DNA from 3 places in the Serratia sp. CoH_122_TC_1 genome. Region 1 is predicted to be linked to each of the others. Evidence: riboswitches for the same ligand, from Rfam matches in the RefSeq annotation. Region 1 holds a riboswitch; each other region holds the start of a gene.

Region 1 (10,663 bases):
AGTATGATTGCCAACTACTTCGGCGCACTGGTTCCGGCCTACCACGGTGATACCGAGCAGCCTTCCGGCCGTTTCCCTCGGACGCTCAACCTCAACTATATTAAGAAGCAGGATATGCGTTACGGTGAAAACAGCCACCAGCAAGCTGCCTTCTATATAGAAGAGAACGTTCAGGAAGCCTCTGTCGCTACCGCGGAACAGCTACAAGGTAAAGCGCTGTCCTACAACAACATCGCCGATACCGATGCCGCACTGGAGTGCGTGAAAGAGTTTGCCGAGCCCGCCTGCGTGATCGTCAAGCACGCCAACCCATGTGGCGTAGCAATCGGCGACGATATTCTGGCGGCCTATGAACGCGCCTATCAAACCGACCCTACCTCTGCTTTCGGCGGCATCATTGCTTTTAACCGCGAACTGGACGCCGCTACCGCGCAAGCCATTATCAGCCGTCAATTTGTAGAAGTGATTATCGCGCCAAGCATCAGTCAGGAAGCCCGCTCACTGCTGGCTGCAAAACAAAACGTCCGCGTCCTGGCCTGTGGTCAATGGCAACAACGCGTTGCCGCTCTCGACTTCAAACGTGTCAACGGTGGCCTGCTGGTGCAAGATCGCGATTTGGGCATGGTCAGTGAAAGCGATCTGCGCGTGGTATCCGAACGCCAGCCAACGGCGCAAGAACTGCAAGATGCGTTGTTCTGCTGGAAAGTCGCCAAGTTTGTGAAATCCAACGCTATCGTTTATGCCCGTGACAACATGACGATCGGCATAGGTGCCGGCCAGATGAGCCGTGTTTACTCAGCCAAGATCGCCGGGATCAAAGCCGCTGACGAAGGTCTGGAAGTCAAAGGATCCGCGATGGCATCTGACGCTTTCTTCCCGTTCCGCGATGGCATTGATGCTGCTGCAGCCGTGGGCATCCGTTGCGTGATCCAACCAGGCGGTTCGATCCGTGATGATGAAGTGATTGCCGCTGCCAACGAGCACGGTATCGCGATGATCTTTACCGACATGCGCCACTTCCGCCATTAATCCCTTTTGCCGCGTGCGCGACGGCGCACGCTTAGCGTGGAGCACCTGATGAATATTTTGATTATCGGCAACGGTGGGCGTGAACACGCACTTGCCTGGAAAGCCGCTCAGTCACCCTTAGCAGATAAAGTCTATGTTGCACCGGGTAACGCCGGTACCGCTCTGGAAAGCAATTTGGAGAACGTCGCGATCTCCGCTACCGATATCCCGGCCCTGCTTGCCTTTGCCCAGAGCCACGATATCGGTCTCACCATTGTCGGGCCGGAAGCACCGCTGGTGATTGGCGTGGTTGATGCTTTCCAAGCCGCCGGTCTGAAAATCTTTGGACCGTCCCAAGCTGCAGCACAATTAGAAGGCTCCAAAGCCTTCACCAAAGATTTTCTGGCCCGCCATAATATCCCAAGCGCCGAGTACCAGAACTTTACCGAGGTTGAGCCAGCGCTAGCCTACATACGCAGCAAAGGTGCCCCTATCGTCATCAAGGCCGATGGCCTGGCTGCTGGCAAAGGCGTGATCGTTGCCATGACGCTGCAGGAAGCAGAGGACGCGGTACAGGACATGCTCGCCGGGAACGCATTTGGCGATGCGGGCCACCGCATCGTGGTCGAAGAGTTCCTCGACGGTGAAGAGGCCAGCTTTATCGTGATGGTCGACGGTGAGAACGTGGTGCCTATGGCTACCAGCCAGGATCATAAGCGCGTCGGCGACGGCGATACTGGCCCCAATACCGGTGGTATGGGGGCCTACTCCCCGGCACCTGTCGTCACTGATGAGATCCACCAGCGCGCCATGGACCAGGTTATTTGGCCAACCGTACGCGGCATGGCAGCGGAAGGCAATACCTACGTTGGCTTCCTGTATGCGGGTCTGATGATCTCTGCCGACGGTCAGCCTAAGGTAATTGAATTCAACTGCCGCTTTGGCGATCCAGAAACCCAACCGATTATGTTGCGTCTGCGTTCCGATCTGGTTGAGCTGTGTCTGGCCGGTGCGGAAGGCAAGCTGGATGAGAAAACGTCTGAATGGGACGAACGCCCTGCGCTAGGCGTAGTGCTGGCCGCCGGTGGTTACCCAGGTGATTACAACAATGGTGATGTTATTCAAGGTCTGCCGCAACAGGAAAGCGCCGACGGTAAGGTGTTCCATGCAGGTACTCGCATGCAGGACAATGACGTGGTGACCAGTGGTGGGCGTGTACTGTGCGTAACCGCACTCGGTGAAACGGTAGCGCAAGCACAACAACGTGCTTATCAGCTGGCGGAGGGTATTCAGTGGCCGGGCAGTTTCTGCCGTAAAGACATTGGCTATCGCGCGATTGCACGCGGCAAATGATCTGAACGCTGAAAATCTCTTGGGCTCCGCAATGCGGGGCCTTTTTTATAGCTGGTCTTCTTTCGGTTCCCAACGACAAAAATCATCGTTTGCCACCAGCAACAACTCACTCCCTTCCGGCGCTTCCAACCAAGCTATATTCACCGGCTGACTGCTGTTGCTGGCACGTCGCGCAATCCATGCTTCGGCACTGCCATCGAGCCCCGGTTTTAGCGTTTGTCCATCGCACGTTTGTACTACGCCCTGCTGCCAATGCCCCTGCAGCAGTTTCACCTTACCGGCGCGCAGCGCATTGCTGACTTCAAGCACTCGTCGCGCCTGATACTGATACAACGCGATTTCGTCTGTGGTCAGTGGTTCACGCCGCGTGGCCAGTTGGCGCTGCATAAAGCTCACGCTACCGTCATCGGCAAAGCGCAATTGGATAGAGTCGCGATCGCCATCAGCGTCGGTACGCTTAATCTGGCGCAGCGTGCCATTTTGATATTCGTAAAGCGTGGTGACTGTACCCGGGCCACGATAAGGGCTATAGACGCTCATCAACACCACTGGGCGATGCTGATCGTCGTCTTTACGCCACAGCCGGACAACACCCTGATCGGCAACATAACCGCTGGCACTAAAGGCAGGAAGATCGGAATGACTGCTGCAGGCGCTCAGGCCACCGGCAATGCCAATGACCATAAGCGCCTGTCGGATAAACAAAAGGGGCGCGATTGCCCCCCTGTTTAATCTTTTCACGAACACGCAGTATTACTTAACTGCGTCTTTCAGTGCTTTACCAGAAACGAACGCAGGCACGTTAGCAGCTGCGATTTTGATTTCTTTACCAGTCTGCGGGTTACGACCAGTGCGCTCGTTGCGGTGGTTTACCTTGAAAGTACCGAAACCAACCAATTGTACTGCATCACCTTCTTTCAGAGACTCAGTAATAGCAGCCAGGGTAGATTCCAGAGCCAGCTTAGCTTGTGCTTTGGAAAGGTCAGCCTTGTCCGCGATTACATCAATCAGTTGAGTCTTGTTCATAAGTTATCCTTACAGTGTGTTTATCGTTTGCAAAGCATCGAGTGCGACGGATATGCCGATGGACAGCACTCCCTGCATACACGCACCGATAGCCACTTTTTTTACGCCCCCCAAATGTAGACCAGACAGGGTGCGGATGTGAAGCCTTAAGGCATGACAAATCAGGCGTTAAATCACGTTTTCTTGCCTTATTGCGTTAAATTTATCCCGATATTACTTACCGCCGCCTCTCGCAGGTCAGAACGCAACCCTTTGATCAGCTCTATATCACGCTCTTCACAGTCAGCCAACAGGCGGAAAATTTCCCATTGGATGTCCCATTCTTCCTCTACCGCAGGCAAAACCTTGAGCTCATCGTCGGTCATTTCTTTACCGGCTTGAGTCATTTCCAGCATCGCCACAGTGCGAATTGACGTTTCACTGATGGCGATGGCGTGCTCTAGCGTCTCCCCGCTGAGTCGCGAATGGATCAGTTCCCCTAATGCAATACAGGCGTCAATCGCCGGGTAAACACCGTAAAGATCGTAATCTTCTGCCGAAGGGATCGCCTCTTCCAACTTCTCCAGTTGGTTGTCAAAGTTGACCTTGGCGTCCTTGACCACCAGCGTTTCCCACACCAAATCCAGAATGCGACGGTAAATCGCCGGATCGCCGAACTCGGTTTGCAGGCAGAACATCTGGTAATTCGGGTACATACGCTCGCACAAACTGGCCATAAAGGTCAAATGTTGCCAGCTTTCAAGTTTTTCCAGACGTAAATGAATCGGGTTACGTAGCATTATTCACTCTCTTACGCGTTATCTGCGCCGCAGTGTAACCGAAATCGGTCATTGCGGCATCTCTGGATGCTGCTGCAACCAGCGCTGGAAGGCCGGTCGGCGCGAGGCGATGGCATCGGCCCAGCGAGTGGGTTCCGGCAAACGGTAACCGGCCATACAACGTTGAACCCAGTCTAGTGCAGTGTCGGCCCCAACGCGGTGGCCAGTGGAAATAAACAGCGGGTTACAGCGTGCTTTACTACGCCACACCCAACCAAGCTGCTCACCGTTGTCCTCCAGCGGTGCCAACGCTCCGGCTGCGGCATCCAAGGGAGCAAATTTACCGCACAGGCGCTTTTTAGCGACACCGATGGTTGGCACGTTGACCAACAGGCCAAAATGGCTGGCAACACCCAAACGGCGCGGGTGCGAGATCCCATGGCCGTCGACAAAAACCAGGTCTGGCTTCTGATGCAATTGCTCCCAGGCGGCAAGCAACGCGGGATATTCACGGAACGATAAAAAACCGGGGATATAAGGCATGGTGGTAGCCACACGGGCCACTTGGTATTCAACCAGCTCCAGTGACGGATAGCGCAGGATGGCGATAGCTGCACGAGTCACCGCCCCCTCCTGCTCAAAGCCCACGTCGGCCCCGGCGACAAAGGCCGGAGGGTCGACCAAAAAATCATCCTGGCGAATGACTTCGGAGGCGCGCAGCAGTTGCTCTGCACGCAGGGTTTGAGTATCAATCACGTCAGTTCCTTAACGATGGTATTTCCCTGATTGCGCGTGGACTGCTTCAATGAACGCACCGGCGTTTTCCGGTGGCACGTCCAAGTGAATACCGTGGCCTAAATTGAACACATGTCCTTCACCCTGGCCAAAGCCCGCCAAAATAGTTTCCACTTCCTGACCGATACGCTCAGGCGACGCATACAGCATGGAAGGATCCATATTGCCCTGCAGTGCTACTTTATCCCCTACGCGGCGGCGTGCATCAGCGATGTCTGTCGTCCAGTCAAGGCCCAAGGCATCACAACCCGTGGCCGCCATGGCTTCCAACCACTGACCACCGCCTTTGGTGAACAACGTGACAGGTACGCGCCGGCCGTCATTTTCACGCAGCAAGCCGTCGACAATTTTATGCATGTAGTGCAGCGAGAACTCACGGTAATCACGCCCCGTCAGCACCCCGCCCCAGGTATCGAATACCATCACAGACTGTGCACCGGCTTTAATTTGGGCATTGAGATACAAAATGACACTGTCCGCCAGCTTATCCAGCAGCAAATGTAACGTGGCTGGCTCGGCGTACATCATCTTTTTCAGTTTGGTAAAGGCCTTACTGCTACCGCCTTCCACCATATACGTTGCCAGCGTCCACGGGCTGCCAGAGAAGCCAATCAGCGGTACTTCACCTTTCAACTCACGACGGATAGTGCGCACTGCGTTCATGACATAACCCAACTCCACTTCCGGATCGAACGCAGGCAGTTTATCCACATCAGCACGGCAGGTAATCGGCGAGGAAAAACGTGGGCCTTCGCCGGTTTCAAAATACAAACCGAGCCCCATAGCGTCGGGAATGGTGAGGATGTCGGAGAACAGAATGGCAGCATCCAGTGGAAAACGGCGCAGTGGCTGCAGCGTAACCTCACAGGCCAGTTCCGCATTCTTGCACAGCGACATGAAATCACCGGCCTGAGCACGGGTGGCCTTGTACTCCGGCAAATAACGACCGGCCTGACGCATCATCCATACAGGGGTCACATCCACCGGCTGACGTAGCAGTGCGCGCAGGTAACGATCGTTCTTCAACTCATTCATTATGGGGCTCCCTTATTCATCTGCCGGTATTGTAGCGATTTATTGCTCACGGCATAAGGCTACGGTGTCCTCTATCAGACGGCGCGCCACGGTACCGGGCGGTGGCAACAGTGGCAACTGATCGTAGCGGTACCAGCCGGCATTCAACAGTTCTTTGGGGTCGTGACGGAGCTCACCCCGGTGGTAATCGGCCATAAAGGCCATCATCAGCGAATGCGGGAACGGCCAGGGTTGCGAAGTGACATAACGCAGGTTTTTGATTTCAATATTACTTTCCTCCATGACCTCACGGGCTGCCGCCTGCTCGAGCGTTTCGCCAACCTCAACAAAGCCCGCCAGTACGGTATGAATACCACCGCGATGCCGCACGTGTTGTGCCAACAAGATCTCATCATCGCGCCGAATGGCAACAATCACGCAAGGGGCTATCTGCGGGTAGTAACGCTCCCGGCAATGGTTGCACAGGCAGGCGCTTTCGGTACGGCTGAGGTGCATCTCATGGCCGCAGTAACCGCAGTAACGATGAGAACGGTAAAAATCGGCCAGTTGCACGCCGCGCCCTGCGAGTTGAAACAACCCGCGATCGAGTTCAAGCAGTTGGCGTACCGAGCCCATTTCCTGCGGCATTGCATGCCGTACCAACCAGACCGGCAGCCCTTCCCATTCGCCAATAGCGCGTGCCATTCGCCCTTGCAGGGAGAATGATGCCGCAGAACCGCACGGCAGTTCACCGTTCGGTAACCAAAGTTTGCTTTCATGGCTGACGATCCACCAGCCATTTTCATTACCTGTTAATGCAAGTTCCATATCGTTGTTGCACAACCTCAGCTTCACTGGCACTCTACAAATCGGCCTTGTTACATTTTAATAACTTACTGTTACGTTTTATTACTTACGGAGTCAAACATGCTCAACCGTTTGGAAAGCCTGACTCAGCGCGTTGGTGGTAGTAATGAATTAGTTGATCAATGGCTTCAGGCTCGCAAGCAATTGCTGGTCGCCTATTGCACCCTCGTGGGCATCAAACCGAATAAAGAAAAGCATACGCCGCTGAATGAAAAAGCGCTGGAGAACTTTTGCCATAATCTGGTGGATTATCTCTCTGCCGGTCATTTCCATATCTATGACAGAATTATCAAACAAGTGGAAGGCGCATCCAGTCCCAAAATGTCTCTGGCAGTTAACATCTACCCCAAGCTCTGGGCCAATACAGAGCAGATCATGGCCTTCCACGATCGCTATACCGAAGTAGATATTGATCAGGATGTGTGTCTGGAATTCCATCAGGCGTTGTCAAATATCGGTGAAACGCTGGCAGCACGTTTTACCCTGGAAGATAAGTTGATCCAATTGGCAGCTGAAGCCTGGCAACAAGCCCTGACGGACGCCCCCTTGGATCAGACCCGTTAAAATTTTGTAGTGTTTTTTATTATCCCTCCTATACTGGGGGGCATCTTGTCGGAGTGCCTAGCGCCTGATTTGTTCATCAAATTGGCCAGGCTGAGACCGTTAATTCGGGATCCGCGGAACCTGATCGGGTTAATACCCGCGAAGGGAACAAGAGTAATCTATCGCCATAGGCAGGTGCCCCAATTTGGGACAATCCCGTCCTGCTGGCCAGCATCATTACTCCCTCCGAGCTCCAGACAAGCAACTTTCCCAACCCAACACACTGGTAGGAACTTGCTATGTCTAACGTTAAGAAACCTCGTGCCCGTAAAGAGCAACGCGAAGAAGCCCAGCAGTTTATTGAGACTCTTCAGGGCGTTTCATTTCCCAACTCACGCCGTATTTATTTGCAGGGCTCACGTAGCGACCTGCAGGTACCGATGCGTGAAATTCAACTTAGCCCGACGCTGATTGGTGGCGACAAAGATAACCCACAGTACGAACAGAACGAGGCTATTCCGGTGTATGACACCGCCGGCCCTTACGGCGATCCGCTGTCAGAACTCAACGTGCATAGCGGCCTGACAAAGCTACGCGCGGAATGGATCGCCGAACGTGGCGATACCGAAACCCTCAACAACGTGAGTTCAGGGTTTACCCAGCAGCGTTTGGCGGATGAGGGTCTGGATCACCTGCGTTTTGAACATCTCCCGCAGCCACGCAAGGCGCAACCCGGCAAATGCGTCACCCAGTTGCACTACGCACGTGCCGGTACTGTCACACCAGAAATGGAATTTATCGCCATCCGCGAAAATATGGGCCGTGAACGTATCCGCGGCGAAGTATTACGCCACCAGCACCCGGGGCAAAGCTGGGGCGCCAACCTGCCGGAAAACATCACACCGGAATTTGTCCGGCAAGAGGTCGCTGCAGGTCGCGCCATCATCCCTGCCAATATTAACCACCCTGAATCCGAACCGATGATCATCGGCCGCAACTTCCTGGTGAAGGTCAACGCCAATATCGGGAATTCAGCCGTAACTTCTTCGATCGAGGAAGAAGTCGAGAAACTGGTGTGGTCCACCCGCTGGGGTGCGGACACCGTGATGGATTTATCCACCGGTCGATATATCCACGAAACGCGCGAATGGATCTTACGTAATAGTCCGGTACCGATCGGCACAGTGCCTATTTACCAGGCTTTGGAGAAGGTCAACGGGGTCGCGGAAAACCTGACCTGGGAAATGTTCCGCGATACGCTGCTGGAACAAGCGGAACAAGGCGTCGACTACTTCACCATCCATGCGGGTGTACTGCTGCGCTACGTCCCCATGACCGCGAAACGCCTGACCGGTATTGTCTCCCGTGGTGGTTCGATCATGGCCAAGTGGTGCCTGTCCCATCATCAGGAAAACTTCCTGTATCAGCACTTCCGCGAAATCTGTGAAATCTGCGCCGCCTATGACGTCTCACTGTCACTCGGTGACGGGCTACGCCCAGGCTCAATTCAGGATGCCAACGACGAGGCTCAGTTCGCCGAACTGCACACCTTGGGTGAACTGACCAAAATTGCCTGGGAATATGACGTGCAGGTAATGATCGAAGGCCCAGGCCACGTGCCGATGCAGATGATCCGCCGCAACATGACCGAAGAGTTGGAGCACTGCCACGAAGCGCCGTTCTACACCCTCGGTCCGCTGACCACCGACATCGCACCAGGTTATGACCATTTCACCTCCGGTATCGGGGCCGCCATGATTGGCTGGTTCGGCTGCGCCATGCTCTGCTATGTCACGCCGAAGGAACACCTCGGCCTGCCGAACAAAGAAGACGTCAAACAGGGCCTGATCACCTATAAGATTGCTGCCCACGCGGCGGATCTGGCCAAAGGCCACCCCGGCGCACAGATCCGCGATAACGCCATGTCAAAAGCACGCTTCGAATTCCGCTGGGAAGATCAATTCAATCTCGCACTCGATCCGGCCACCGCACGTGCTTATCACGATGAAACGCTGCCGCAGGAATCCGGCAAAATTGCCCATTTCTGTTCCATGTGCGGGCCGAAATTCTGCTCGATGAAAATCTCGCAGGAAGTTCGCGACTATGCCGCAGCCCAGGAAGCCGCCAAACCGGTAGAGGTGCAGGTAATCGGGATGGAAAAAATGTCAGCCGAGTTCCGATCACGCGGCAGCGAGCTCTACCACAGCGCCGGTAACCTGCAGGAGGAACTGAGCAATGACTGATATCAACACACCTTTCCCCGCTACACCGCACAAGTTGGGGCTATACCCGGTTGTCGACAGCGTTGAATGGATTGCCCGCCTATTAGAAGCAGGCGTCACCACGATTCAACTGCGCATTAAGGATCTGCCGGAAGAGCAAGTCGAAGAGGATATTGCCGCAGCCATTGCCCTCGGTAAAAGGTATAACGCCCGGCTGTTCATCAATGACTACTGGCAGTTGGCGATTAAACACGGTGCCTATGGCGTACATCTCGGTCAGGAAGACCTGGATACCACCGATCTGGCGGCTATTCACCGTGCCGGATTGCGTTTGGGCGTTTCCACCCACGACGATGCCGAGCTGGCCCGCGCCATTGCGGTAAAGCCGTCTTATATTGCGCTGGGGCATATTTTCCCGACGCAAACCAAAGATATGCCTTCCGCCCCCCAGGGGTTAGTCGAACTGAGACGCCATATCTCCGGGTTGAATGATTACCCGACGGTAGCGATCGGCGGGATCAGCATTGATCGCGTAGCCGCCGTACTCGATTGTGGCGTTGGCAGCGTGGCCGTCGTCAGCGCAATTACCCAGGCCGCAGACTGGCGAGCAGCCACCTCAGAATTGCTGCAACTGATCGAAGGCAAGGAGTAATACCATGTTGAACGATCAAGAGTTCCTGCGCTACAGCCGTCAATTGCTGCTGGAGGATATCGGCCCAGAAGGCCAGGAGAAGCTAAAACGTTCGACGGTGCTGATTGTCGGATTAGGAGGCTTAGGCTCCCCCGCCTCACTCTATTTAGCCGCCGCCGGTGTGGGTACCTTGTTGTTAGCAGATGACGATCAGTTGCACATCACCAATCTGCAACGTCAAATTCTGTATCGCAGCACCGATGTTTCAAAAAGCAAAGCCTGCCTGGCGCAACGTCAGCTACAGGCATTAAACCCGATGATAGAAACCCTCGCGATGGAACAGCGTCTGCAGGGCGAAGCATTGAAGCATGCCGTAGAACGCGCTGATTTGATTTTGGATTGCAGCGATAACATGGAAACTCGCCATGCGGTGAATGCCGCCTGCA
Region 2 (10,663 bases), on a different contig from region 1:
ACGCTGTGGCCTGTACCCTAAACGCCGTATTCCGACGGTCAATATCCACGCCACCGGACAATCCGGCCCACTGGCAAAGTTTATTCTCGAGGACATCTACGTTTCTGGGGTGCGCGATAACAACATCAGCCGGGTAGCGTCGGAAACAGATGCGGTGCAAGCCGCTTCCGCCACTCAGTCAAGGGGACGGGATTACGACACCAGTAAAAAAATCACCGAGCAGAGTGACGGCCTCTTGGCAAAAGTCGGCATGGGCATGGGATCTGTGGTGGCCGTGTTTTTCCAGGCGGGTCGCGACACCATCGACACCGTCCTGAAAACCATTCTGCCGTTTATGGCGTTCGTCTCGGCGCTAATCGGCATCATCATGGCGTCCGGTCTTGGGGATTTTATCGCCCACGGTCTGACACCGTTAGCCAACAGCCCTATTGGCCTGGTGACGCTGGCGCTGATTTGCTCCTTCCCGCTGCTGTCCCCCTTCCTGGGCCCCGGCGCGGTGATCGCTCAGGTAATCGGTGTGCTGGTCGGGGTACAGATTGGCCTGGGCCATATCCCGCCGCAGCTGGCACTGCCCGCCCTGTTCGCGATCAATGCGCAAGCTGCCTGCGACTTTATTCCCGTGGGCCTGTCGCTGGCAGAAGCCAAACAGGACACGGTGCGGGTCGGTGTGCCTTCGGTATTGGTCGGGCGTTTCCTGACCGGTGCGCCCACCGTGCTGATCGCCTGGGCCGCCTCGGCCTTCATCTATCAATAACATTTACCGCCAGGGGCTAGTTATGAACACCATTTTTCAAACCACCATCACCCAGATTGGCGGCTCTGCCCGCGATGCGCTGTGTGATGACATGCTGATCACCTTTCGTGAAGGAGCACCGGCAGACATCGAAGAGTTTTGTTTTATCCACCAGCACGGCAATACCCTCGGTGAACTGCTCGCGGGTGGATGGATGGAGTTGGCGGATCAACGCTACCCGATCACAGCCGTCGGCAGCGTCGCTAACCAGAATTTGCGTGAACTGGGCCACCTTACCGTGCGTTTTGACGGGGAAACCCAGGCCGAATTTCCCGGCTCGATCCATGTTTCCGGCACCACGCCGATTGATATTCCGATAGGCAGTACGCTGAAATTTATCGCATAAGGAGTAGACCATGTCTGAAGTAGCAGTAGTGATTGGCGGTGGCCAAACATTAGGCGCATTCTTGTGCCTGGGACTGGCGCAGGCGGGTTACCGCGTGGCGGTGGCCGATTTAAACGCGGGGAACGCCCAAAACGTGGCGCAGCAGATTAACGATCAATACGGCGCAGGCTGTGCGCAGGGCTTTCAGGCCGATGCCACCGATGAACAAAGCGTGATGAAACTGGCAGCGGCAGTGGATGGTGCATTTGGACAGACCAACCTGCTGGTGTACAGCGCGGGGATCGCCAAGGCGGCACCAATCACCGATTTTCCGTTGGGGGATTTCGACCGCTCGCTGCAAGTGAATCTGGTGGGCTATTTTCTTTGCGCCCGCGAGTTTTCCCGCCTGATGATCCGCGACGGCATTGCCGGGCGCATCATTCAGATCAACTCCAAATCCGGCAAGGTCGGCAGCAAGCACAATTCAGGCTACAGCGCTGCCAAGTTTGGCGGCGTCGGGCTGACCCAATCACTGGCGCTTGATCTGGCGGAGTACGGCATTACCGTCCATTCGCTGATGCTCGGCAATCTGCTGAAGTCGCCGATGTTCCAGTCGCTGCTGCCGCAGTACGCACAGAAACTGGGGATCGCACCCGATCAGGTTGAAAAGTATTACACCGATAAAGTGCCACTGAAACGCGGCTGCGACTATCAGGATGTCCTGAATACCCTGCTGTTCTATGCCAGTGATAAGGCGTCTTACTGCACGGGCCAGTCAATCAATATTACCGGCGGTCAGGTGATGTTCTGATCGGATTATCCCTCCCTCTCCTTCGGGAGAGGGAAACCAAACAGGAGACGACATGACCCAGGCATTCATTATTTTTGCCGTGCTGGCCTGGCTACTGCACATTGCTTTCGGCTGGTGGCAACTTCAACGTTTTAACCGCGCCTTCGACGGCCTATGCCAGCTGGGCACCGTCGGTGTCGGGCGTTCTGGCGGGCGCTTTCGGCCACGGGTAGTCTTGGCACTGGCTTTCGATACCGAGCAGCGGGTCTGCGGCAGCATGCTCATGCGTGGCCTGACCATTTTTGCGCAACCGCGACAGCTCGCCCGTCTGCACGGGCTTCATCAGAGAGACCTTATCCCGGATGTGATCTTCCCCGAGGATCGCGCATGCCAGACTGCACTATCGTTAGCGATTGCCCCTAAATCATGATATTTTCACATTAAAAGACATTACCTTTCATATTGAATTATTCATTGAAGGGAAATGCTCAACTCTTGTGAACAGGACAGGCTATGAAACCAAAGCAGCGGCAGGCCGCTATCCTTGAATATCTGCAGCGGCATGGCAAAACGGCAGTGGATGCCCTGGCAGCACACTTCGCCACCACGGGCACCACCATTCGTAAAGACCTCACTCTGCTGGAGGACGAAGGTGAAGTGATCCGTACGTATGGCGGTGTCGTCCTCAGCCGTGACGATGGCGATCAACCGATCGACCGTAAAACCCATATCAATACCGAAAAGAAACGCCAGATCGCCTACGCCGCCATTGGGCTTATCAACGACGGCGATTCACTGATTTTCGACGCCGGCAGTACCGTGCTGCAAATGGTGCCGCATCTGGCGCAGTTCAATAACATCACCGTGATGACCAACAGCTTGCATATCGTCAATGCGCTCGTGGAGCTGGACAACGACCAGACTATCCTGATGCCCGGCGGTACCTATCGCAAAAAATCGGCCTCATTCCACGGCAGCCTGGCAGAATCCGCTTTCCAACAGTTCAGCTTCGACAAACTGTTTATCGGCGCAGATGGTGTAGACCTCAACGCAGGCGTTACCACCTTTAATGAGGTGCATAACGTCAGTAAAGCGATGTGCGAGGCCGCCAGCCGCATTATTCTTCTGGTAGACTCGTCGAAATTCGGCCGTAAAAGCCCGAACGTGGTCTGCGACCTGGCCGCCGTAGACACGCTGATTACGGATAAAAACATCAACCCGGATTATCTCGCCGCACTACAAGCGAAAGGTATCAATATCATTCTGGTAGGAGATTCTGATGAGTAACGCCTCGGCCCTTCTGGCCTTTGCCCGTGAAACACTGGAAATTGAGCTGACAGAAGCACAACGTCTGCTGGAACGGCTGGACGATAATTTCGTCCGCGCCTGCGAACTGCTGCTGAACTGCCGTGGCAAGGCCGTGGTTTCCGGCATTGGCAAGTCCGGTCACATCGGCAAAAAAATCGCCGCCTCTCTGGCCAGTACCGGCACACCGTCGTTCTTCGTACACCCGGCGGAAGCGCTGCACGGCGATCTCGGAATGATCGGTGCCGATGACGTGGTGATCTTTATCTCTTATTCAGGCCGAGCCAAAGAGCTGGATCTTATCCTGCCGCTACTGGCGGAAAATACTATCCCGGTGATCGCCATCACAGGCGGTAAAGAGTCACCGTTAGCACAGGCAGCGGCCTGCGTGCTGGATATCAGCGTTGAACGTGAAGCTTGCCCAATGGGGCTGGCACCGACCTCCAGCGCAGTCAATACGCTGATGATGGGTGATGCATTGGCCATGGCGCTGATGCGTCAACGCGGTTTCAATGCCGAAGATTTTGCCCGCTCACATCCTGGCGGCAGTCTGGGCGCACGTTTACTGAATCGGGTACATCACCTGATGCGCACAGGCGATCGCCTGCCTCAGGTCAGTGAAAATGCCAACGTCATGGAAGCGATGCTTGAACTGAGCCGCACCGGGCTGGGCTTGGTGCCCGTGTGTAACGCACAGCAGAAAGTGGTCGGCGTCTTTACCGATGGTGACCTGCGTCGCTGGCTGGTGAAAGGGAATAGCCTGCAGGATGCGTTAAGCCCGGCAATTACCCGCCCCGGCTACCGCTTGCCAGAACAGTGGCGCGCCGGAGAAGCGCTTGAGGCGTTACACGAACAGCATATCAGCGCTGCCCCGGTGGTCAATTTGGACGGCGTACTGGTGGGCGCGATCAACCTGCACGACCTGCATCAGGCGGGCATCGGCTGACGAAAAGGACAGAAACCCGCATTGTTTGCGGGTTTCTTTCTATCCTCAGCGTTGACTTAGCTGGGCACTGCCTCAACGATCGAGACATAACAACCGGTGTTGATTATCCGGTTCAGCTTCAGATCGGCAGTGGCCAGCAATGCCCTCAGTTCTTCTTCGGTACGCGCTTTCCCGCCGTCAAAACTCCCCATGAGCAGCAGATCGATCTCTCTGGCACTGTCCCAATCATGACCTTCTGGGATCACCGGTTCCATGATCAACAGTGTCGAATCAGGATGCATAGCATTGCGGCAGCTGCGTAATATCCGGCTGGCCGGTTCGTCCGGCCAGTCCATGGTGATGTATTTCAATAAATAAAAGTCCGCCGTCGGACACGACTCGAAGAAGCTGCCGGCACAGGTTTCCCAACGGGAATCGTCCCCGAGTTCACCGAGCCGATTTCTCGGCAAGATCTGCGGCTGATCGAAAAGGATACCTTTGAGCGTCGGGTTAGCACGCAATACGCTCAGCAGCAATCCGCCCAATCCCCCCGCAATATCCACCACCGTCGCATTTTCTGGGAAATGATAATTTCGCACCAGGAATTTATTTTCCACCGATGACATGGACGACATTCCGGCATGAAAATCATTTTCCGACGCGGGAATATTTTCCCTCGACCAATATTCATAAAAAGACATTCCGAACAGCTGTTTGAACACCGGGTCACCCCGAACAGTTCCCGTCAACTTGCCCAAAGGCAGCCAGAATGTGTCATCAGTAAGCATGATGACTGCAGCACGCAAAGAATCCCTGGCATCGGAGCGCAGGCATTGCGCCACCGAATTTAGCGCGAAATGGCCGTCGTTAGAAACGGTAAAAATATTGCGAGATACCAGCGTGCGCATAACGCGATGCAATAAGTCCTGATCCACCGTCAGCTGACTCGCCAGCTCCCGGGACGTTTTGGGCGTATCAATCAGAGCGTCGGCCACGTTCAGCTCCGTCGCGACCCGCAATGCGGCCTGCACGGTGAACCCCATCGCCTGATCCAACAAGTATAATGACGCTTTTTCATCTTCAGAAAGAGTAATGTGATTTGTTTCCATGATCATAATGCTCCGCTTACATATTTATCTCCAGACACCATTGCAAAAAGCTGCAATGCCTATTTTTCCGGTGAAAATAAATTCGCCAAACAAGATCATAGACACTAAATAAAATAAAAACACAAAATAAAAGTGGTTATTATTTAAGAAAGAAAATAAAACTCACAACCCATTAAATACTAAGGAGATAAATATAATTACGCACAACAAAATAATACAAAACAGATATAACCAAATAATAAAATCATTATGAAATAACATTTATCCTATTTTGACATTGTTTTATATGGGTTTAATTTTAATGTTCTATATTCATCGCAAAAAAACGGCCAAATGCGTCAGCATTCAGCCGAATACTGATTATTTCCAGTCTGGATTATTCTCGAACTGTTGTTTCAACAGCGCCTTCATGTCCTCGTCCGGCTTGCCCAACCATTGGTATTTAGCGTATTTCTTCGGATGATCAACCGCTTCCGGTTTGTTCGCCACTTCGACGCGCACCGCCCATGCCTGTGACTTGTCTTCTTTAAACGCCACCATCATAAAATTGTTGGCACAGTCGTGGGGTTTGCACAGATTGCCCACCAAATAATTTTGGCCCTTCCAACTCAGGCTTTGCGCCGGGGTTGATGTCCCCATTCCCTTACGCGCCCACCCCGGTAAACGGGCCTGGCCTTTCACCATGTTCTGCCAACTTGTCTGGTAGCCCGGCAGCTGGATCACATCGGAGGTAGTGACAATTTGTTGGGCAACGCTGCCCACGCTGAAGCTGAGTAACACGCCGAAGATGGCACCGCGAAGTGCGTTTTGTCCTGTCATGGCCTTCTCCTTTAATAAAATTCGTCTGCACCCGGCCAAAACCGGGCCTGAATCTAGTCAGACCACAGTGACGGCAAAAAGTTGACTCACCACCAGGCGTGAAAATGATGCACCGGTCCGATACCCTGCCCCACTTCCAGGGTGTCGGCTTGCTGCAACGCTTTTTGTAGATAATCTTTGGCCGACGCCACCGTGCTGGCCCAATCATCATGGCGCGGGCGCAATGCGGCTAACGCGGCGGAAAGTGTACAACCGGTACCGTGCGTATGACGGGTCGCCACACGTGGCGCAGTGAAACGCAGTTCCTGCCCATCACTAAACAACCAGTCCGGGCTCTCACTTTCACTCAGATGACCGCCCTTCATCAGCACCGCCCGACAGCCCATTGCCAGCAGCGCCTGGCCTTGCTCACGCATTTGCCGTTCATTCTCCGCCGGCGCACATTCCAGCAAAGCCGCAGCTTCCGGCAGGTTCGGCGTAATAATCGACACCAACGGCAACAGTTCGCGACGAATAGAGTCCACGGCCTCTGGCGCCAACAGGGGATCACCACTTTTCGCCAACATCACGGTATCCAGCACCACAAATGCCGGTTGGTAATGACGCAAACGCTCCGCCACCGCCTGCACAATGTCAGTGTTAGCCAGCATACCGATTTTGGTGCTGTCGATACGCACATCGCTGAACACGGAATCAAGCTGAGCGGCGACAAAAGCAGGGTCAATATTGTAAACCGACTGCACCCCGCGGGTATTTTGCGCCACCAGTGCGGTAATAACGGAGGCCCCGTAGGCACCCAGCGCAGAGAAGGCTTTCAGGTCAGCCTGGATACCTGCACCGCCGCTCGGATCGGTACCCGCGATAGTCAATGCGTTAATTCGTTTCATTGCAGATCCTCCGGACGCAGTTGATACAACGCGTCGAGGAACGCAGGGGTGAAACTGCCCGGCCCTGCGGCATCGCGCGTGGCACGTTCACCACACAGCGACATCACCCGGCAGGCAGTCGCGACGTTGTCCAGCCGATCGCCCGGCAGGCTGCAAAATGCCGCCACTACGGCCGATAAGGCACAGCCGGTTCCCACGACCCGCGTCATCAGTGCGTCCCCCCCTGCGACGGCCCACTCACGCTGGCCGTCGGTGACATAATCCACGACCCCGGTTACCGCCACGACAGCGCCACTGCTCCGTGCCAGCTCACGCGCGGCGGGTAAAGCCGCCAGCGAATCGTCCGTGCTGTCTACGCCGCGCCCACTTGTCTGCAGACCGCTCAGCGCCATGATTTCGGAAGCATTACCGCGGATCGCCGCCGGTTTTTTACCTAACAGGCAATGGGCAAAGGCAGTACGGTACACCAACCCACCAACCGCCACCGGATCCAGCGTCCATGGCGTTCCCGCCGTATTGGCGGCCTCCACCGCCGCCAGCATGGATTCGGCACGTGAGGCATTGAGAGTACCGATGTTAATCAGCAAAGCATTCGCCAGCAGGCTGAACTGCGCTGCCTCTGTCGGTTCCACCACCATCGCAGGGGAAGCGCCGAGCGCCAGCAACACGTTAGCCGTCAGCTCCTGCACCACTTCGTTGGTCAGGCAGTGAATCAATGGGGGTTGGTGCTTAAATTGGGTCAAACAGGCCGCGGCACGGGCGCCGGGTAAAGCATCAGGTCGAGCGAACATATTCCTCCCAACCGGCGTTCAAGAAGGCGGGTACCGGTTGGGGCACCGAGACTTCCCTACGCTGGCATAATCCAGATCAGGTAATACGGGTAAAATCTCAGCCCCTAGAGGCACCCCGAGTCAAGACAGCCATTATTGGGGTTGCTGACGGTGAGGTCAATTGCGCTATAGTGTCAAAAAAATAAAAAGGAGATGCCATGCAGATCAGACCCTACCAAGAAGCCGACCGCCCCTTCCTGCGCACGCTGTATTTGGCATCACGCAAAGCGGCGTTTCCGTGGCGCGATACCGACGATTACCGACTAGAGGATTTCGATCGTTCGACGTTGGGTGAGGATATCTGGGTAGCGGAGGATCAGGGGACGCTACTGGGATTTGTATCGATTTATCGCCAAGATAATTTTATCCATAATCTGTATGTTGATCCTCACCTGCCGCCCCTTGGCGTAGGCAGTGCCTTACTGCAGGCGGCAGAACAGACATTTACTGCCACCGGTTCATTGAAATGTCTGGTGAAGAACGAAAAGGCGTTGGCGTTTTATCATAAACACGGCTGGCAAAAGATAACCACCGGCAACGACGGCGCGGAAGACTACTACCTGCTGCACTCGCCTAAAAAATAGCGTCATCCGCTGTGCGCCAAACCTGAAAAGGCCTGACATCGTCAGGCCTCTAAAACGGCTCAGGCTACAAACCGCCGATTACCCTTGCAAAACGATATCCTGCATCGCCGGGATATAACCGTAATCGTACACCTCGCGCACAAAGGAACGGTCGCCTTCCAGCACAATCCGCACCGTTGGCGCTTCCGTCCCGCCGATACGGTAATCCTGGCCGCTGGTTGGCACGCTGTCGATGAACGACGTCACCAAACCATTTGGCATCACGCAATGCGAATACGTCTGGAAAGGCTGTTCCGGCGGGTTACCCAGCACCAGGCCTGAGGCGTTCATCGGCGTGTAAGGCCCGGTCAGACTATCGCTGACGAAACCGTACACCCCATCCGGCCCGGTCAACCCTTCGGCATAGGTGAATTTATGGCTGATGGTGAACAGGTAATATTTGCCGTCCTGGAACACATAGTGCGGGCGTTCGGTCTGATCGTTGACGCCCACAGCCGTAACCAGCGGCGGCAAAATCTCCCACTCTTCACCGCGATTATCCTTCGCCACCGCCAGGCCGATACAGCCCACCTGGAAACGTGCGCCGCCTACCTCTTCATGGCCCGGCGGCACCAGCCCCAGCTCTTGCGGGCCAACCACATGCGAACCGCGATCGCCGGCTACGTTACCCTCGAACACCATATACAGTTTGCCGTCCTGCGGATCGATAAACGGGCTGGGGTCGCGGAAGTTCCAGTAGGGATTCTGCGCTTCGGTCTGGTAATACACCCCGTCGGCCTCGAACAGCGATTTCACCTCGTTGAAATCCTGCAGTTGCACGCCGTCATCCGACGTCACAATGCGGCCGCGCACTTTGGCAATGGTGGCACCCGGCGTCACGCAGGTGTAATACAGATCGATATCGCCTTCGTTATTCAACAGGATAGGAGTACCCGCCCATTCACGCGTCGTCGGTGAAACCCCTTCCGCCATCACCCGGCCGCCGAAGATCCAGTCTTTACCCGTACGAGAATACCAGTAGCACATGCGCGCACGGCCGTGGCGATCTTCCCAGTCGCGCTTGATGTCGTAATTGCCGTTGCCATCAATATACTGCGGGTCATAAGGATGGCGATCGGCGGTCAGCGTCAAAATTACTGACCAGCCGTTGACGGAAACCACGGTGCCCTCCAGGGTGCGCAGCGGCATGGTGTCCCAGATGAACACGCTGTCACTCATGACCGGAAAATCGGCGCTCACCAAGGGTTGCGTGGTGGTCGGATCGTTTTCGTTGACTTTCAGCGCCTCTGCGCGGGTCCAAATGGTCGGTTTGTAATTTAGGTTTGTCATAATGATTTCCTCTTAGCAAGTAAGCTCCCCCATGCCGGGAACGACGGCGGCAGGAGCGATGGGCGCGGTAAAATGTGACCGCTGCGGCTGATGAGTGGCCGTGCCGCTATATTGCTAAATCGGTTTTGCTAATGCATGCGGTTGGGTTTGTGTGGTGCACCAGACAAAATCTAAGGAGAAAGAGGGGGAAATGAGTGGGATAACCATCGGCGCGCCGCAATTGCAATTACTGTGCGACGCACTGATTTCCCAACTGTTATTGCTCTACCACCGCGCCTGAGGCCGGCATGCCGCGTAATGTCAGCCACCAGAACAGCAAGGCGACCAGGCTAACGCCCGCACCGAGCCAACACACACCACTCCACCCCGCCCAAGCGTAAGCATGCGTGCTGGCGAAGGCCCCCAGCCCACTCCCCACGGCGTAGAACAGCATGTAGCAACCGACCAATCGGCTGTGGGCCTGCGGATGTGCATTGAAAATCAGGCTCTGATTCAGTACGTGAATGGCTTGACCCGCCAGATCGAGCAACACAATACCCATAATCAGCCAGCCCAAACCGTAACTCAACATGCTCAGGGGAACCCAAGCCGCCACCAACAGTAACAGGCAGACACCGCTCGCCACCTGCCCCAAACCGCGATCGGCCAGATGCCCGGCACGCACCGCCGCCAACGCACCCACCGCCCCCACCAGACCAAAGGCTCCGATCGCCGAATGCGAAAAGTTAAACGGGGCCTGACTGAGTGGCAGTACCAGCGCACTCCAGAAAATACTGAATGCCGCAAACATCAGCAGCGCCAGCATACCCCGGATCTGCAACGTGCGATCACCCCATAACAACGTCAGCATTGAACGCAACAACGCCGGATAACTGAGCGTCGACGGCGGTGTGCGTGGCGCAGGTAACAAACGCGCCAGCACCGGCAGCAGAACCAAGGTTACCGCAGCGGAGAAGAAATAGACGGC
Region 3 (10,663 bases), on a different contig from region 1:
AGGATCCAGGACTGGAGATCACGAATCGGGCCGGGCGTTTTGGCCTGATTCAAGGGATAACGGCTGAACTGTGCCTGCCCCCCGGGCCGGCGCAGGAACATCACCAGATCTTGCGCCACTTCACGGGCCTGCACGAATCCGTAATCATCCTCCACCAATGCCAGGGTGAGATCGAACCCGGAACTGACCCCGCCGGAGGTCCAGACAGCGCCATCTTGCACGTAGATCGGCCCATTTTCGACTTTCACTTTGGGGAAACGAGCCTGCAACGTTTCCAGCAGTCGCCAATGCGTGGTTGCCCGGCGCCCATCCAGCAAGCCGGCCTCGGCCAGCAGCATGGCCCCGCCGCAAACTGACGCCACACGTCGCGCTTTAGGGGCTGCACGACGCAGCCAATCGACCACATAGGCACTTTCTTCCGCTGTCGCCCCTTTGCCGGTCACGATGATGGTATCGCGTTCCTCCTCAGGTTCGAGATCGGCCAGGCGGTGATCGGCCAACAGATTCAAGCCGGAGGAACCATGCACCACCCGGTGAGACTGGGTGGTGACTATCGCCATCTGGTAGAGCGGCGCGTCATCAGGCCTCAAGCGGTTGGCTTGCATCAAAATATCGGCGATGCCCGCCGACTCAAACAACATGCCCCCTTCAGGGACGATGATCAGGAATGTATGCATGTCCTTAAAATACAAATAAGACAAAATAAGTCAACAACGCTTCTCTCGCTGAGAAGCGTTCTGGCGTTTAGCGCCACCCTAACGCCGGGGCGACATGGGTCAAGATGGATTCAATCACATGGGCGTTATAATCGACGCCCAACTGGTTCGGCACGGTCAACAGCAAGGTGTCCGCTTCGGCTATCGCTTCGTCCTGCGCCAATTGTTTGATCAACAACTCCGGCTCGGCGGCATAACTGCGGCCGAATACGGCCCGCGTCTGCTGATCGATATACCCCACCTGATCGCTATCCTGGCCGCTGTTGCCGAAGTAGCTGCGATCCTGCTGGTTCATCAGCGCAAAAATACTGCGGCTGACCGACACGCGCGGCTCACGCTGGTGCCCTGCTGCCTTCCAGGCCGCACGGTACTCACGGATCTGCTTGGCCTGCTGCACGTGGAACGGCTCGCCGGTCTCATCATTTTTTAACGTTGAGCTTTGCAGGTTCATCCCCAGTTTCGCCGCCCAGACTGCCGTGGCGTTCGAGCTGGCCCCCCACCAGATCCGATCCCGCAAACCCGCGGAGAAAGGCTCAACACGCAGCAGACCGGGCGGGTTGGGGAACATCGGCTGCGGATTCGGTTCGGCAAAGCCTTCACCACGCAGCGCATCGAGGAACACGTCGGTATGGCGACGCGCCATGTCGGCTTCAGTCTCGCCTTCTGCAGGCGTGTAGCCAAAGTAACGCCAGCCTTCAATGACCTGCTCAGGTGAGCCGCGGCTGATCCCAAGTTGCAACCGTCCACCGGAGATCAAATCAGCAGCACCCGCGTCTTCGACCATATAAAGCGGGTTTTCATAGCGCATGTCGATCACGCCGGTGCCGATCTCAATACGCTGCGTTTTTGCCCCAATGGCAGCCAGCAGCGGGAACGGCGAAGCGAGCTGGCGGGCAAAGTGATGCACACGGAAGTAAGCCCCGTCCGCCCCCAGCTCTTCTGCCGCGACGGCCAGATCGATGGATTGCAATAACGCATCCGCAGCAGACCGGGTACCCGACTGTGACGACGGCGTCCAGTGACCAAACGAGAGAAATCCAATTTTCTTCATAGGAGTAGCCCTTAGATTCAATTATGACCGAGTTACAGTGACAAAAATGCCCCTCCTCAGGCCAGAAAAATTGTGTGCGACCGCACTAAACGAACCGTTTTTGGCTGCCGAAAAATGCCCTCATCGTTGCCCAACGCAACCGCCCGCCCGTTGTAATCAAAAAGTAAATATCGTATAACAAGCTCCTCCGAGGGGTGTCCTGTTACGGGCTGAGATGGCGCAAGCCGAACCCTTTGAACCTGATCTGGGTCATGCCAGCGAAGGGACGGGTCGGCAATAACACCATCAGTCATTGCCTGTTCATACCTCAGCGCGCCCGGATCTCCACACACTTTTGGAGGTCCCATGTTTACCCCTCAATTTGAAAATGGTCTTTACGGACGGCTGCGCCAGCAGGCTGGTCGCCACTGGCAGGACTACGTCGAACACCCTTTTATTCAGCAACTGGCCGCAGGCACCCTACCTGACCCGGCATTCCGTCGCTATTTGACACAGGATTACCTGTTCCTGATTCACTTTGCCCGCGCCTATGCGCTGCTGGTCAGCAAACTGCGTACTCTGCCGGAGATGCGTGCAGCCACCGCCTCACTCAATGCCATTGTCGCCGAACTGCCTTTGCATCTGGCCTATTGCGCAGACTGGGGGCTGAGCGAACCCGACATTGCCGCCGAACCAGAGGCCGCGGAAACCCTTAACTACACCCGCTATGTGCTCGATATCGGCCACGCCGGTGATGCACTCGATCTGCTGGCCGCTCTGATGCCCTGCGTCGCCGGCTATGCCGAAATAGGCCTGCGGCTGCTTAACGATCCCGCCACCGTGATGGAAGGCAACCCTTATGCCTCATGGATCCGTAACTATGGTGACCCCGCCTATTTATCTGGGGTGCAGGCCGCACTCGACCTGCTGGAAAACGTGGGCCACCAACGTGGGGCTGAAAGCCGCCTGGCCGAACTGTCGACCATTTTCACCACCGCCACCCGGCTGGAATCTGCCTTCTGGCAAATGGGGTTGAATGCCCAATGAGCATCGGCAAGGCCCCGAATGAGGGGACCAGACCAGGAATTCAGGTCCGGGATTTGACCCTGCGTTTTGGTCAGCAGGTGATTTTCGACCGGCTAAATTTCGATATTGCAGGCGGCAATGTTGTGGCGTTGCTCGGCGCCAGCGGTGCGGGTAAAACCAGCTTGCTGAAGATCATTGCCGGGTTGGCGAAACCCACGTCCGGTACGGTCACCGGCAGCGATGGCTTACCGATCGTAGGACGCATCGCCTACATGGGGCAAAAGGATCTGCTCTATCCATGGCTGACCATTGATCAGAACATTAGCCTCGGTGCACGGCTGCGGGGTGAAAAAGTCGACCGCGCCTGGGCAGAACATTTACTGGAACGCGTGGGCCTGAGCGGCTATGGCAGCGCCTTGCCTGCGGCACTGTCCGGTGGCATGCGCCAACGTGCAGCCATCGCCCGCACGCTGTATGAACGTCAACCGATCGTCTTGATGGATGAACCTTTCTCGGCGCTGGACACCATTACCCGCGCCAAAATCCAGCAGCTTGCCGCCGATCTGCTTGCGCAGCATACCGTGTTACTGATCACCCACGATCCGATGGAAGCCTGCCGCCTTAGTCACCGCTTGCTGGTCCTGTCACGCTATCCCGCCGGCATTGACGACAGCCATGTCATTGAAGGCTTGCCGCCACGGGCACCGGACGACCCTCAACTGCTGAAAAGCCAAAGCGAGCTACTGCTACAACTGGTGAGGGCCGCCGAATGAAGCCGCCGAGTGAAAGCCGCCTGTCGCGGATGCGCCGCAGCCTGACGGTATTTGCCGGCCTGTTACTGCTGTGGGGAGGGATAACGTTGGGTGATATTCCCGCCTTTTTGTTGCCCTCACCTTCTGCGGTCGCGCAGGCACTTTGGAATGACCGGGCTTATCTCGCTTATCACACGTTGATTACGGCGTCAGAAATCGCCTGCGGCCTGCTGGCAGGGGTATTGCTGGGGGCCGTGTTAGCACTGTGCATGATTTTTTCCCCCCGCCTGCAACGCTGGTTGATGCCCTTGGTGCTGACCAGCCAGGCGATCCCGGTGTTTGCGTTGGCCCCGTTGTTGGTGCTGTGGTTTGGTTTTGGCATGAGCGCCAAAGTGGTGATGGCGGTACTGGTGATTTTCTTCCCTGTAACCTCCGCCTTCTTTGATGGACTGCGGCGGGTCAATAACGACTATCTCGATCTGGCACGTACCCTGCGCGCCTCACCCTGGGCCCAACTGCGGCACGTTCGGCTGATGGCGGCGCTGCCGGCCTTCGGTTCCGGGCTGCGCATGGCCGCCGCCGTCGCCCCGATAGGGGCCATCATCGGCGAATGGGTCGGCTCGGCGGAAGGTTTGGGGTACGTAATGCTTAACGCTAATGCGCGCATGCAGACTGACGTCTGTTTTGCCGCGCTGTTTATTCTGGTGCTGATGACCGTCTTGCTCTGGGTGACCGTGGACGCGCTGCTGCTGCGCCTGATCGATTGGGCACCGGAAAATAACTGATAATAAGGAACCAACCATGATTAAAAAGACCCTCTGCGGGCTGCTGCTCAGCGCTACGCTGGCCGGGCAAGCAACCGCCGCTGAAAAACTGACGCTGGTGCTCGATTGGTATATCAACCCCGATCACGCGCCGATAATGGTGGCCGATCAGATCGGTGCCTTCAAGGCCGAGGGCCTCGACGTCAAGATAGTGCCACCTTCCGACCCGGCGCTACCGCCACGTCTGGTGGCGGCAAAACAGGCCGATCTTGCCATCACCTATCAACCGCAGTTGCACTTCTTCGCTGACCAGGGCTTGCCGCTGGTGCGCATAGGAACCCTGATTAATTCGCCACTCAATACCGTTATTACGCTGGATAAGCGCATCACCACCCCGGCAGGGCTTAAGGGCAAAAAAATCGGTTATTCGGTCAGCGGCATTGAACAGGCCACGCTGGCAACCATGCTCGAACATGAGCATCTCAACCCCAATGACACCAAACTGATTAACGTTAACTTCCAACTGACCAGCGCCCTGCTGGCAGGCCAGGTCGATGCGGTGATCGGCGGGTACCGCAATATTGAAGCGCTAGAATTGAAATTACAGGGGAAAGATCCGGTGGTGTTTAACGTGGAAGACTATGGCGTCCCCGCCTACGACGAACTGATCATCGTCGCCAATCGCGACACCATCACTGAGCCGAAAATCAAAAAATTCCTCGCGGCACTAAAAAAAGGCGGCGACTACCTGCACGCCCATCCGCAGGAAAGCTGGCTAGCATTCGCCAAAGCCCATCCGGAACTGAATACCGCGCTGAACAAACAGGCATGGCAAGCCAGCTTGCCGCTGTTTGCCCGCGATCCGGCCAAGCTGGATAAAGCGCGCTATCAAGCCTACGAACAATTCCTGTTCGACAACAAGTTGATCAAGAAAATCACCCCCGTGGAACAATACGCGGTGGAACTGCATTAAGCCGTTATCGGGCTCAGCCTATGAACTGCGCCCTTCTCTATGATGCCCTCCCTTTTCGCTGGCGTGATTAGTGTCACACTATTGTCACAAAAATCGCCAATCACACTCTGAGCCAGCAGAGCGATGCAAACACGCATTGCTCTGACGGTTTCAATGCGCTATACCCTCCTCTTTCTCGCGGCGGCAGCGGTCAGCGGCGTTGACCAGAGCACTAAAGTTTTTCTTTTTAATCAGACAGGGTACGGTGGATGGTTTCAGCATTAATCTCGTTTGCACTTTTTATCGCCTCAATTTTAATCTACCGGACCCGGGGCGCTGCCAACCGCTGGTGGCTTGCCACTCTGCTGACGCTGCTGGGCAGCTATCTGATCCTCAACGTTGTCCTGATCGCCAGCAACTACTTTACCGGTGACGGCATCACCGACGCGGTAATTTACACCCTCACCAGCAGCCTGAAAGGTGCCGGCGTCGGCAAATACCTGCTGCCGTTTATCGGCCTGTTGGCGGTACTGGCGCTGATCTTCGCCGTACTCACCTGGAGCCTGGTCCGACGCAAAGCGAAAAGCAGCAGTGTGGTATACAGTGTGATCGCCGTGTTGCTGGCCTTGTTTTCCGTCGGCACTACTCCCGCCTTTCAGGATATCTCCCTACTGGTCAGAAGCCAGATCAGCGGGGACACCAGCGATTTTGATACCTATTACAAAGCCCCCAAAAGAAGCGTACAGGGCAAAGCGCCGAACCTGGTGTATATCTATGCAGAGAGCCTGGAAAGAACCTACTTCGATCAGCAACTTTTCCCCGGCCTCGCTGACGAACTGAACCAACATCGTGAAAACAGCATCGACTTCAGCAACACCCAACAGTTGCCAGGCACCGGTTATACCATTGCCGGCATGGTGGCCTCACAGTGTGGCATCCCGCTGTTTGCCCCTTTCGACGGTAACGCCTCCAGCGCCGTGTCTACCTTTTACCCGGAAAACGTCTGTCTGGGCGATGTACTGAAGTCCGCCGGTTATGATAACTACTTTTATCAGGGCGCCGATCTGGCCTTCGCCGGTAAAGACACCTTTCTGAAATCGCACGGTTTCGATCATGCCTACGGCTTCAAAGAACTGCGTGGGCAGGTCAGCGATCCCAGTTACAAAAATGACTGGGGCTGGTACGACGATACCGTTCTGGATGTGGTGTTCGACAAATTTGTTGAACTGTCTAAGCAGAATAAAACGTTTTCACTGTTTACACTGACCGTCGACACCCATCACCCGGACGGGTTTATCTCCGCCAGTTGCAGCAAAAACACATTCAGCTGGCAGAACAAAGAGAACCGTTCATTAAGCGCGGTAGCCTGTAGCCAGCAGCATATCGCGGCGCTGATCGATAAAATCAAGGCATCCGACTATTTCAAAAACACCGTCATCGTGGTGTCTTCGGATCATCTGGCGATGAATAACACCGCCTATGACGTTCTGACCAAACAGAAACGCCGTAACCTGTTCTTTATCATTGACGGCACTCGCCCACAGACCGCGCTGCATAACGAAAAACGCAGCACGTTGGACAACGGCGCCACGGTATTGGACGTGATGGGCGGCGATAACTACATAGGCCTAGGCCGCAGCAGCTTCTCCAGCCCAACGCTGTCTACTGTTTTCATGAATATCGATGAGAAGATCAACGCCTGGAAACCGGCGGTAGTGAAACAATGGGGCTTCCCAAACCGCATTGACAACTTCACCCTGGGTAACCAAGGCAACAGTTTTACCTTCTCCGGTATCACCTTTAAGGTGCCATTTATCTTGAAAGTGGCAGATAACAAAATTGAGCCGATGTTTAACGTTTATCTGTCCACGCCGCTGAAAAAGCAGCTTGCTGGCTTGGGCGCAGGTGAAAAATTCGTTTGGGTCGACAAATGTTATGAAATTGGCCGGGTATGGGCACCTGAAATGGCACTGAGCACCGAAACCTGCGTCGCATCAGGCAATCTGGCCGCCCCGCCGCAGATCGTACAGGCCAAAGGGGGGAACTACCGCGGCAAGGTCAACTTTAGCGGGCCAGAAGCAGACAGCGTTGCCGCTTATCAACGCGCCATAGAACGGTTGAATGTGGACGATGCCGCCGTTAAATATCAGGCAGATGCCATCGCATTTATGCTGCCGGGCATGCCGGAATACGTGAAGGCCATCACCGGGGTTTCCAGCGTTGAAGACTGGGGCCGCTGGTCAGATGCCAATCTGGCACCGGCGGTGAATATCGATTATGTCGCCCCTCTGCCGCCCGCCTTCGATCTGGTGCTACGCGCTCGCGCCTACGGTAAAAACGTTGGCGAGCCGATCTCCGTGCGCGTTGGCGAGCAGGAACAGTTTGTGACGCTCACCGAGCAGGACACCACCGTAACCCTGCGCTTCGACAACCCCGGCGGCGCACAGAACATCAGTATCACGCCACCGACGCCGACTGAACCGCAGGAAGGTGCCAGTGGTGGCTTTACCCCGAAGAAACTGGGCATTGGCCTGGTGTCGCTGAAGATAGAACAAACCGCCCCCGCCTCCTGAGCCTCACCTTGTAAGGGCGCCGCATGCGGCGCCCGCGTTAATCGGGGCGAATGTATTCGCCCCCTGCAGCAAATCCCCCGGGAGTAAATGCGAACGCTGCTTTTTCTTTTCCCCGTATTCTATTCGCCCATATTCAGCTAACCTGTTGCTGTGAATTGATATTGGCATCCGCCTGCCTCCCGCCGCATCGCGGGAGAACCAAGGAGAGAGTATGAGCAGTCAGCAATCCGGCACCGGCCTCACCCCCACTCAGGCGATCGAACAACTGGAAGCGCTGTATGACGCCTCGGTTGAAGCACTGCGCCAGGCAGTGGGGGATTTTATCAATCACGGCGGGTTACCCGACGCGCAGACCCGCGCCGCAGGGTTGTTTGTTTACCCCGAACTGCGTGTCAGTTGGGATGGGCAAAAGTCTGGCCAGAGCAAAACCCGCGCCTTCGGCCGCTTCACCCATTCCGGCTGCTACACCACCACCATTACCCGCCCGCAGCTGTTTCGCCATTATCTGACCGAGCAATTGACGATGCTGGCGGGTGAGTACGATGCGCATATTGAAGTGCGGCCCTCACAGCAGGAAATTCCTTTCCCTTACGTGATTGACGGTTCCAACCTGATGTTGGATCGTTCGATGAGTGCCAGCCTGGCGCAGCATTTCCCGACAACCGAGTTGGCGCAAATAGGCGATGAAACCGCCGACGGCCTGTTTCACGCCACCAGCACCTTCCCGCTGTCGCATTTTGATGCCTTACGCGCCGATTTCTCGCTGGCGCGGTTACGCCATTACACCGGCACCCCGGTAGAGCATTTTCAGCCCTTCGTGCTGTTCACCAACTACACCCGCTACGTGGACGAGTTTGTCCGCTGGGCCTGCGCCGAAATAGCCGATCCGGCCAGCCCTTATATTGCGCTGTCCAGTGCCGGCGGCATCTACATCACGCCGGAAACGACCGCGCCAGATCAGGCCGTTTCCGACTTGGCCTGGAAAAACCACCAGATGCCGGCCTACCATCTGATCTCACGTACCGGTCAGGGCATCACGCTGATCAACATCGGTGTCGGTCCGTCCAACGCAAAAACCATCTGCGACCACCTGGCGGTACTGCGACCAAGCGCCTGGTTGATGATCGGCCACTGCGGCGGCCTGCGTGAAAGTCAGTCGATCGGTGACTACGTATTGGCTCATGCTTATCTGCGCGATGATCATGTGCTGGATTCCGTGTTACCGCCGGATATCCCTATCCCCAGCATTGCCGAAGTGCAACGTGCCCTGTACGACGCCACAAAAATGGTCAGCGGCATGCCGGGTGAAGAAGTTAAACAGCGTCTGCGTACCGGCACCGTAGTGACCACCGACGATCGCAATTGGGAATTGCGCTATTCTGCTTCGGCGCTGCGCTTTAACCTCAGCCGTGCGGTCGCCGTCGACATGGAAAGTGCCACCATTGCCGCTCAGGGCTACCGTTTCCGGGTGCCCTACGGCACGCTGCTGTGCGTATCGGACAAGCCGCTGCACGGCGAAATCAAGCTTCCGGGCCAAGCCAACCGCTTTTATGAAGGGGCAATTTCAGAACACCTGCAAATCGGTATTTGCGCCATTGATTTGCTCCGTGCCGAAGGCGATCGTCTGCACTCCCGTAAACTGCGGACCTTTAACGAGCCGCCGTTCCGTTAACTGACAGGCGATGAAAAGCCCGCTTTTGCGCAATGCCGATCGGTTAAGCCTGGTCGGCATTTTTTTCGGCTTCTGCAGGCTCAGTGCAGGTAGCATTGCCCTAAATATCCTGCCTTTCTCTGCCACCGCAATGAATGGCAATTGGAGGAGCCGAAGGCGCGGCCCCGGCAGCCGGTGATGCGGTGTGATGAAGTGAGAGCCGTTGGCGTAGCCAACCGTCTGAGTGGGCAAGAGCGCGGGTTGCAAGGGGCCGCGTTTACGGCCCCTTGCTCGGTCGGGGCGCATGAGCTTCATAGTACATCTGACGTTTATCGACCGAAATAGCCTTGAGCGCTCTCAAAAACACCGTAAGTAATCCGCATTACGCAGAATGCGGATCTTTAACTTTTCATCCGCAGATCGTTGATGTCTACGCCTCATATCTGTTACAACAGCGGCTCCCATTCCCCAGTCGTTACCACTCATATGATTGTCAGACCTCAGCAACACTGGTTCAGACGGCTTTTCGTCTGGCACGGTTCGGTGCTCTCCAAAATTCTGTTTCGTCTCAGCCTTAACATTGCCATGTCGATCGTTGCCGTGCTGTGTTTTCAATGGTACGAACATCTGGGCGTCAAACTCACGCTGGCCCCCTTCAGTCTTTTGGGCGTGGCGATCGCCATCTTCCTCGGTTTTCGCAACAGCGTCAGCTATGCGAGATTCACCGAGGCAAGGCTGTTATGGGGCAGCTTGTTGATCGTACAGCGCTCGCTGTTACGCCAGATTAAAAGCCTGTTGCCTCAGCAAGATGAGGCTGCGCGTGAATTTGCGGCCCTGCTGATGGCGTTCAGCTACTGCCTGAAACACCAACTGCGCGGCACCGATATCAGTGCCGATCTGCAACGCCTGTTACCCAACGCTGATTTACGGCCGATTGAGACGAGCACGTCCCCCTGCAACAGGCTGCTGCTGATGATGGGCCAATGGCTGGGTGAGAAGCGGCAATCGGCACAGCTGTCTGACGTGCTGTTTCACAGTATCGATCAGAACCTCAATCGACTGTCCGAGATCCTCGGTGGTTGTGAACGCATTGCCAATACGCCGATCCCCTTCGCCTACAGCCTGATCGTTCACCGGACGGTGTACCTGTTCTGTACGCTGTTGCCTTTCGCACTGGTACCGGATCTGCATTACATGAC

The links. Region 1 has a riboswitch for thiamine pyrophosphate ahead of thiC (phosphomethylpyrimidine synthase ThiC). Riboswitches for the same ligand answer to the same signal wherever they lie in the genome.
Region 2: it holds a riboswitch for thiamine pyrophosphate, as region 1 does, so the genes downstream of both, thiM (hydroxyethylthiazole kinase) here and thiC (phosphomethylpyrimidine synthase ThiC) in region 1, are expected to answer to the same signal.
Region 3: it holds a riboswitch for thiamine pyrophosphate, as region 1 does, so the genes downstream of both, tenA (thiaminase II) here and thiC (phosphomethylpyrimidine synthase ThiC) in region 1, are expected to answer to the same signal.

What each region holds. Positions count from the first base shown of each region.
Region 1 covers NZ_JBXWLA010000031.1:999-11,661, forward strand. The annotation lists gene purH (bifunctional phosphoribosylaminoimidazolecarboxamide formyltransferase/IMP cyclohydrolase) at 1-1,029, shown strand, start outside; gene purD (phosphoribosylamine--glycine ligase) at 1,078-2,361, shown strand; gene AC2FC2_RS25775 (DUF1481 domain-containing protein) at 2,407-3,045, opposite strand; gene hupA (nucleoid-associated protein HU-alpha) at 3,115-3,387, opposite strand; gene AC2FC2_RS25785 (YjaG family protein) at 3,576-4,166, opposite strand; gene nfi (deoxyribonuclease V) at 4,215-4,901, opposite strand; gene hemE (uroporphyrinogen decarboxylase) at 4,911-5,975, opposite strand; gene nudC (NAD(+) diphosphatase) at 6,015-6,782, opposite strand; gene rsd (sigma D regulator) at 6,882-7,385, shown strand; TPP riboswitch at 7,425-7,549, shown strand; gene thiC (phosphomethylpyrimidine synthase ThiC) at 7,664-9,607, shown strand; gene thiE (thiamine phosphate synthase) at 9,600-10,238, shown strand; gene AC2FC2_RS25820 (HesA/MoeB/ThiF family protein) at 10,243-10,663, shown strand, end outside.
Region 2 covers NZ_JBXWLA010000017.1:89,442-100,104, forward strand. The annotation lists gene srlE (PTS glucitol/sorbitol transporter subunit IIB) at 1-754, shown strand, start outside; gene srlB (PTS glucitol/sorbitol transporter subunit IIA) at 777-1,139, shown strand; gene srlD (sorbitol-6-phosphate dehydrogenase) at 1,150-1,929, shown strand; gene gutM (transcriptional regulator GutM) at 1,982-2,338, shown strand; gene srlR (glucitol operon DNA-binding transcriptional repressor SrlR) at 2,422-3,195, shown strand; gene gutQ (arabinose-5-phosphate isomerase GutQ) at 3,188-4,159, shown strand; gene AC2FC2_RS20530 (methyltransferase) at 4,216-5,247, opposite strand; gene AC2FC2_RS20535 (inhibitor of vertebrate lysozyme family protein) at 5,608-6,066, opposite strand; gene thiD (bifunctional hydroxymethylpyrimidine kinase/phosphomethylpyrimidine kinase) at 6,153-6,953, opposite strand; gene thiM (hydroxyethylthiazole kinase) at 6,950-7,744, opposite strand; TPP riboswitch at 7,781-7,872, opposite strand; gene AC2FC2_RS20550 (GNAT family N-acetyltransferase) at 7,942-8,367, shown strand; gene AC2FC2_RS20555 (glycoside hydrolase family 68 protein) at 8,446-9,696, opposite strand; gene AC2FC2_RS20560 (MFS transporter) at 9,953-10,663, opposite strand, start outside.
Region 3 covers NZ_JBXWLA010000014.1:10,344-21,006, forward strand. The annotation lists gene AC2FC2_RS17785 (GlxA family transcriptional regulator) at 1-677, opposite strand, end outside; gene AC2FC2_RS17790 (LLM class flavin-dependent oxidoreductase) at 745-1,767, opposite strand; TPP riboswitch at 1,948-2,050, shown strand; gene tenA (thiaminase II) at 2,113-2,793, shown strand; gene AC2FC2_RS17800 (ABC transporter ATP-binding protein) at 2,790-3,545, shown strand; gene AC2FC2_RS17805 (ABC transporter permease) at 3,542-4,309, shown strand; gene AC2FC2_RS17810 (ABC transporter substrate-binding protein) at 4,326-5,261, shown strand; gene opgB (phosphatidylglycerol--membrane-oligosaccharide glycerophosphotransferase) at 5,510-7,813, shown strand; gene AC2FC2_RS17820 (AMP nucleosidase) at 8,025-9,485, shown strand; gene AC2FC2_RS17825 (bestrophin family protein) at 9,951-10,663, shown strand, end outside.